DNA from 2 places in the Citricoccus sp. NR2 genome. Region 2 is predicted to be linked to the other one. Evidence: predicted binding sites of a transcription regulator. Region 2 holds the regulator's gene; the other holds the start of a gene.
The links. Region 2 encodes LexA, which represses DNA repair genes until DNA is damaged. Its sites were predicted from a motif close to TCGAACANNTGTTCGA; they were not measured.
Positions count from the first base shown of each region.

Region 1: O1A05_RS02410 (HNH endonuclease signature motif containing protein) is a predicted target of LexA. The motif match lies at 2,144-2,159, and genes of this name have one in related genera.

Region 1 is NZ_CP115154.1:513,951-517,361, reverse strand. Features, by position in the region: gene O1A05_RS02415 (universal stress protein) at 1-274, shown strand, start outside; gene O1A05_RS02410 (HNH endonuclease signature motif containing protein) at 335-2,101, opposite strand; gene O1A05_RS02405 (C40 family peptidase) at 2,560-3,411, opposite strand, start outside.
Region 2 is NZ_CP115154.1:2,802,709-2,806,119, forward strand. Features, by position in the region: gene O1A05_RS13180 (histidinol-phosphate transaminase) at 1-750, opposite strand, end outside; gene O1A05_RS13185 (LysM peptidoglycan-binding domain-containing protein) at 851-1,108, opposite strand; gene lexA (transcriptional repressor LexA) at 1,463-2,194, shown strand; gene O1A05_RS13195 (ATP-dependent DNA helicase) at 2,288-3,411, opposite strand, start outside.

The DNA of each region.
Region 1 (3,411 bases), 1.0 Mb from region 2:
CGGGGTGGCCTGGCTAAAGGCTCAGGTGCCGGACCTGAACGTCACCGGCGAGGTGATCGACGGCGTGCCGGTGGACGTGATGGTGGCCGAATCCGAGCACGCCCGCCTCACCGTGGTGGGCACTCGGGGCCGCGGCGGTTTCGCTGGCGCCCTGCTGGGTTCGACGTCGCAGGGCATCATCGCCCACGCCAAGGGCCCGGTGATGGTGGTGCCGTTCACGAAGGACAAGCGCCTGGAATCCCGGCCGGAGTTCGGCCCGATGTTCGACGGCTAAGTAGGGCGGTTGTCCCGTTCTACTCGAGTGTTGACTTCCCCGTTCTTTGCGCGCGCTGGCCTACTCCCGTTGGGGTCGCCAGTAAGTGTTGCGCCTCGGTACTTGGCCGGGGTCGATGTAGGGTGGCGCGGTGAACCAGGGCACGTCATCGATGATGTGGATGTCCCAGTCGCCTCGGTCGGCTAACCGGTGATCGTGGTGGCATAGCAGTACCCCGTTGGCGGTGGAGGTGGGGCCGTGGTTGCGGGCCGGGTCGATGTGGTGGGCCTCGCACCAGGGTGCCGGTGTGGTGCATCCGGGGGCGGCGCAGCCGCCGTCGCGGGCGACGAGTGCTTTGCGTAGGTGTTTATCGAAGAATCGTTCACTGGTGCCGACATCTAACACTTGTCCTGCACCGCCTAGGACGACGGGCAGGATCTCGGCTTCGCAGAGTAGGTGGCGGATGGCGGCGGGGCTGATCGGGCCGGTGTAAGAGCCCTGGCTGAGCTGGAAACTGGGTAGGGTCCCATCAGCAAGCCAGGCCGGGTCGAAGTTCTTCGGCGCGAAACCGCCCTGGTGCATCATCCTCAGGAGCAGGGTCAGGTCGATGGTGACCAGCATTTGAGGCCGGGTGCCGCCCTGGTCTGGGAGTTTGTTGTGTGGGACTTTCAATCCTGCGGTGAGGACTCCGATGAGGGCGTCGTGGGCTCTCTGCGCCGGGGTGCGCTCATCCAGGTTCTCGACCGGGTGCCCTGCAGCATCCACCGCATGCGTCGATCCCGTAATGTTGTCGGCTGTTGCTTCAGCACCGGTGCCTGAGCTGGTGTCGGCTGTTGAGCTGGTTTCTGCGCTGTGGGAGCCGGGGGTGGCCCGGGGGTTGTTCATCGCGTGGACCAGGGCGCGTAAGAGTTCGTCGCCTGCTTGGTCGGTGGCGCATTGCCAGATGCTGAGTTTGCCGCGGGTCCCGATCCGACGCAGTCCCCGCTTTTTCTCCGCGTATTTGTCATCGGGTGCTTGCCCGTCGGGGTTGACCCGGGTGCTGGTGCGTTCTTTCCACCCGGCCGCATACGTGGCGAAGGCGTTGTCATCAAATTCCCGGGCCTCGTCGATGAGGGTTTTCTCGCCGTCGTTGATGAGTTTGGCGACCGCTTCTGGGTCAGTACTCACACTGCGGGCTTCTTCCGCGACCGCCTGGAGAGCCTCGATGATGGCTTGAGTGGCTCGTGGGGTGATTTCTCCGTCAACAACAGCGTCGTGTACTTCGGGTAACGGGGGTTCGGTCGTGGTGCCAGCAGCGTCGGTAAGGCTGGTGAGTGTGGTGTCGGGGTGGACAGCGGTCGCGGTCTGAACACGACGTCGAGCCACACCGAATCCGACCATGGTGTGAAATCGCAGGTAGTCTGCGGCGTTTTTGTAGGCGAGACGCCCGGTAGGGAGTCCGAGGAGTTCGAGGCGTTGTTCGTGCAGGGGGAAGATCCGACCAACGACCCCGGCTAACGCGGTTTCCACGTTCTCACACAGCCGACCGAGGGTAGCGGCTTGCTCGATGATGGCGGGCAGGGACGCGGCCGGGTCCGCGCAGGTGATGGCGTCTTCGGCGTTCCTGCCACCGGTGGTGTAGTGGCCTTGTTCATTGGCCAGGAACGAGGTGCCCCAGTCGTGGTGGTCGTCTGTTTTCTCCCGCTGGAACGGGCTGAACTCGTCATGGGCGTGGGCAGAAGAGACGCGCCGGCTCAGGGTGGTGAGGCCCTGTTCAAGCAGGGCAGTCAGATCGGCGGTGGAAAGGTCGTCCAGGGATTCAAGGAGTTCAGGCAAGGCAGAAAGGGAAGGCGATGCGGTGCTGGTCATGGCCCGGCTCCCCCTTCCTGCGGTCTGAGCCCCTCAGGCTTCTGAGACGTGTGTTCTAGTTCCAAGTCTAGTTACGGTATCGATTAAAGGGAAGTGGTGATCGAGGTTGGGGATAAGTTGGGGTGCCCGAAAAATGGGGCCGCGGGATGGTGCGGGAGATGGCTCCTCCACAAGGGTGCGGCTCGCGACCCCGACGTGCTGCAGCGAAGGTAGAGCGCAGGTGGAGACAAAAATAGCGCCGGACCTCTGAGCGAGATCCGGCGTCTGGAGAAGAGGGGCGATGGGGAACGGGAAACGAGAAAACGGTCATGGGGGACATCGGGGGAGAGGGGCGAGAGAAGTTAAAGAAACAGAGGCGGTATCCCTTCGTTAGGGTGCCGCCTCTGTTCGGTATAGCCCCTCGGGAATCCGGAGAACTTCCCCGGACCCCGGATTCCCGAGGGTAGATGATGGCGCGGTCAGTAGCGACCTGCGTAGGGATGGACGTTCACCATGCCGCCGTAGTTCAGCGCGGTCACGGAAACGCCCATCTGGGGGTTACGTGCGTGCGCGATCTGGCCGTTCCCGATGTACAGAGCGACGTGATACATGGAGGAGCCGCCGTTGGAGCTCCAGAACACCAGGTCGCCAGGCTGCAGCTGGCTCAGCGGCACATACTGCTTGGCGGCCTGGAACTGGGTGGTCGAGGTGCGCGGCAGGGACTTGCCGGCGGCCTGGAAGGCTCCCAGGGTGAACCCGGAGCAGTCATAGCCGGACGGGCCGTTGCCGCCCCAGGTGTAGTAAGTGCCCGGCTGGTTGGCCTTGTTGACGGCCCAGTTGATGGCGGTGCCTGCCCATCCGGAGTTCGACGCCGTCTGGACCTGCTGGGTCTTCGTCGGGGTCGGCGTAGGGGTTGCAGTGCGCGTCGGCGTCGGGGTGGCGGTCCGAGTTGGCGTCGGAGTTGCAGTGCGCGTCGGCGTCGGGGTGGCGGTCCGAGTTGGCGTCGGAGTTGCAGTGCGCGTTGGCGTGGGGGTGGCGGTGCGCGTTGCGGTCGGCGTCGGAGTGGGGGTCGCCGTACGGGTGGCGGTCTGCGACGGTGTCGGGGTGGCGGTGCGCGTGGCTGACGGCGACGCCGAAGCGCTGGCTGACGGGGTCGGGGTGGCCGTGGCGCTCGGAGTGGCAGAAGCGCTCGGGGAAGCCGAAGCCGAAGCGCTAGCAGATGCGGACGGCGATGCCGATGAGCTGGGGGAGGCCGTGGCGGTCTCGGAGGCCGTTGCGCTCGGCGTCTCGGAAGGCGTAGGAGTCGGGGTCGGTGTGGGGGTCGGCTCCTG
Region 2 (3,411 bases):
AGCCGTCGCTTGAGACATAGAAGACAAGTGATACGGAAGTCTCACGAGCCGAATGGCGTCAGTCACTTCTGGCGCCGCCGCGAGGTAACCGAGACGGGCGCCGGCCAACGCGAAAGCCTTCGACATAGTACGCGTCACGATCAATCGGGGACGTCCGGGGAGCAGAGTAAGTGCGGAACGCGTACCCTCCAATGCGAACTCGGCGTAGGCCTCATCCACAACAACCATGGACTGGCATGCGTCGGAAGCCTCGTAAACGGCCTCGATCACGTCCAGCCCCAATGCCGTTCCGGTTGGATTATTGGGAGAGCACAGGATCACGATGTTAGGCGCGTGTTCTTCGACCTGCACTGAGGCAGATGTTGCTGTAAGCGTGTAATCATCATTCCGAATTCCGGCGATGTATCTGGTGCTCACGCCTTCAGCGAGCAAGGGATACATCGAGTAAGTCGGTGGAAAACTCAGAACACTTCTGCCTGGTCCACCAAAAGCCTGCAGAATCTGCTGAAGAATCTCGTTAGATCCATTCGCTGCCCAGATCTGCCGCTCAGTCAGACCCTCGCCAAGATAAGCCGCCAAACGTCTACGGAGTTCCGTGAATTCCCGGTCCGGATAGCGATTCAACGAACGTGCCGACTGAAGCGCTTCAGCTCCGATCGATTCGACCACGTCTGTTGGAACCGGATGCGTGTTTTCATTCGTGTTGAGCATTACCGGCACATCTAGTTGTGGTGCCCCATAGGGAGTCATGCCACGCAGGTTCTCACGCAAAGGTAGAGCCGCTAGAGCATCAGCGTTGAAATCGTTCGAGTTTGGAGTCACGCACACAGTCTAGATCCGACGTTGACCTTCAGTTCCCCGGTGACGCGGGAACGAAGAGCGTATCGCCGACATTAATATCCGATCCTGCGAGCTGGTTCAGGTCACCGATGCGCTGAACAATCTCAGCGCGGGGTGCATCGAGATCAACCTGTCCCGCGATCCCCCAGAGGGTGTCGCCGTATCCGACAGTGTATTCGATTGCACCCGAGGGCAGACCGGAGTTCGACGCGTTCGCTGAAGAACCGAACAGATCCCCGATCAGGGCCGCTGCAACGATCAGGGCCATCAGAATAATGAGGGGAAGTGTTCGTAGAACAAATCGACCGCGTCGAGTCAGGCAAATGCCGCTGCTTCCTTGGTTTTGCGTAGCGATGCTCATGATCCCACTGTCCTCTCTTTTCGAACGGCCCACTTCTTTCGACTCGATCGACCGTTCTAAGTTCGTACATCTTTTCTAGCACAGCCTTTCGACCGGATGCAAGATATTCCTCGTACAGATCTTTGAACTTGTTCGAAGAATGCTGTAGCCTTGAAGTACGGATCGCCTTGACCCTGCGAATCGGTCACCGGATGTCCCGGCGTCTTGACTGCGAAACAGAGTCCATCAGCGGCCATGGACACGATAAGAACGGAGAGCCCCATGAGTTCATCGACTCCAGACGGTCACGAGCAGAACTTCGCGGTATACAGCGTTAAGAAGCTGACGCAGCGGCAGCGACAAGTGCTCAATTACCTACGACGAGCCATCGCGAAGACTGGCTATCCACCGTCGATGCGTGAGATCGGCAAGGGGACGGAGTTGCTGTCTCTCTCATCCGTGACGTACCAGCTCAAGAAGCTCACCGAGTACGGGTACATCCGCCGAGATCCTCGTATCCCCCGGGCCATCGAGATTCTTCGCGATGAAGACGGAAATCTCCTGGGCAATGAGTCAGATTCGGCCCAGGAGATTGACACCGATGAGTTGCAGCTCCCCTTTAGCCGCGAAATCGACTCTCACAACGTCATGGTTCCCTTGGTGGGGCGCATTGCCGCCGGCGGGCCAGTGTTGGCTGATCAGCATATCGAAGATGTCATCGCCCTCCCCAAGTTGCTAACTGGTGATGGGGACCTGTTCATGCTCAAAGTCACCGGAGACTCGATGGTGGATGCCGCTATCTGCCATGGCGACTGGGTCGTGGTACGCAAGCAGAACAGCGCCACCAACGGCGACATCGTCGCCGCCTTACTCGATGAAGAAGCAACGGTGAAGACTTTCCGCCAGCGCGATGGCCATACCTGGTTGCTGCCTCAGAACACCGCGTACGAGCCCATCTTGGGCGACCACGCCACCATCATGGGAAAAGTTGTGTCCGTCCTTCGATCCATCTGACGCTATCGGCGATATAGCCCGCCGATAGAACGACAGGGGCCCAACGACGTTTTCGTCGTTGGGCCCCTGTCGCGTCGTGATCGCTCACCGTATTTAGACCTTCGCGAGGCGACCGAGGGCACCGAGCACAGTGTCCTGTTCCGTCGTGTACCAAAAGTCCGGCAGGGCTGACCGGATATACTTTCCATAGCGGGCATGATGAAGCCGCGAGTCAAGGATCGCCACGACACCTCGGTCATTAGCCGACCGGATGAGTCGACCCACGCCCTGAGCGAGTCGGACCGCAGCATGAGTCGCTGAGACTTGGATGAAACCGTTGCCCCCGCGCTGCGCAACGTCTCGTGTACGAGCCTCGGACAGTGGGTCATCAGGACGTGGGAACGGCAGTCTGTCCACCACCACCAGACGGCAGGAGCGTCCGGGGACGTCCACGCCTTGCCAGAGGGACATCGTGCCGAAAAGGCAGGTATCCTCCTCTTCCGCGAATTGTTTGATCAATGCGGACAGCGTGGAGTCGCCCTGGCAGAGAATCTGTGGATTTGGCCCCAACCGCCGACGCAACTCATGAGCCGCGTCCTCGGCCGCCCGGCGCGAAGAGAAGAGACACAATGCTCCACCCTGAGAAGCTCGCAACAACGCCTCTAGTTCGTCGTACGTCGCCGGCGAGGTGAGGCGACTTGGTTTAGGCAGTTTCTCAGCCACGTAGAGAATGCCTTGCTTGGCGTATTCGAAGGGGCTACCCACGTCAATGCCCGTCCACTCCGGTCCACCGGACCCCGAGAATCCTAGATCTCCAGCGATGGGCCCGAATGAGTCCCCGACCGTCAACGTTGCCGACGTAAGAATCGTCGTCGTGTCTTGCAGAAGGTTCTCACGCAGCCTTCCGGACACCGACAGAGGAGCCACGTAGACGGTAGGAGACGTATTCTCGTCGCCGGCGATCCACCCCACGCCAGGCTCAAATCGTCCAGGGCGGGACACCCATGCGACCTGACGGTTGTTTCCGTTTTGGCCGGCATCCAGAACACGTTCGGCTGTCTCAAGTACCTCTTGTAGCTTCGTGCGGACGACATGGCGGCCCGAGGAGTCATCGCTCGTCGACGAGGCATCTGTGGATTCTTTCCCCGTGGTCTTGAGCTGGCTCAATCCCTCACGAGCGGCTGCTCGCACTGACTCGAGAGCTTGTGTCTGAACCTCGTTGGGTCCCATTGGCATCC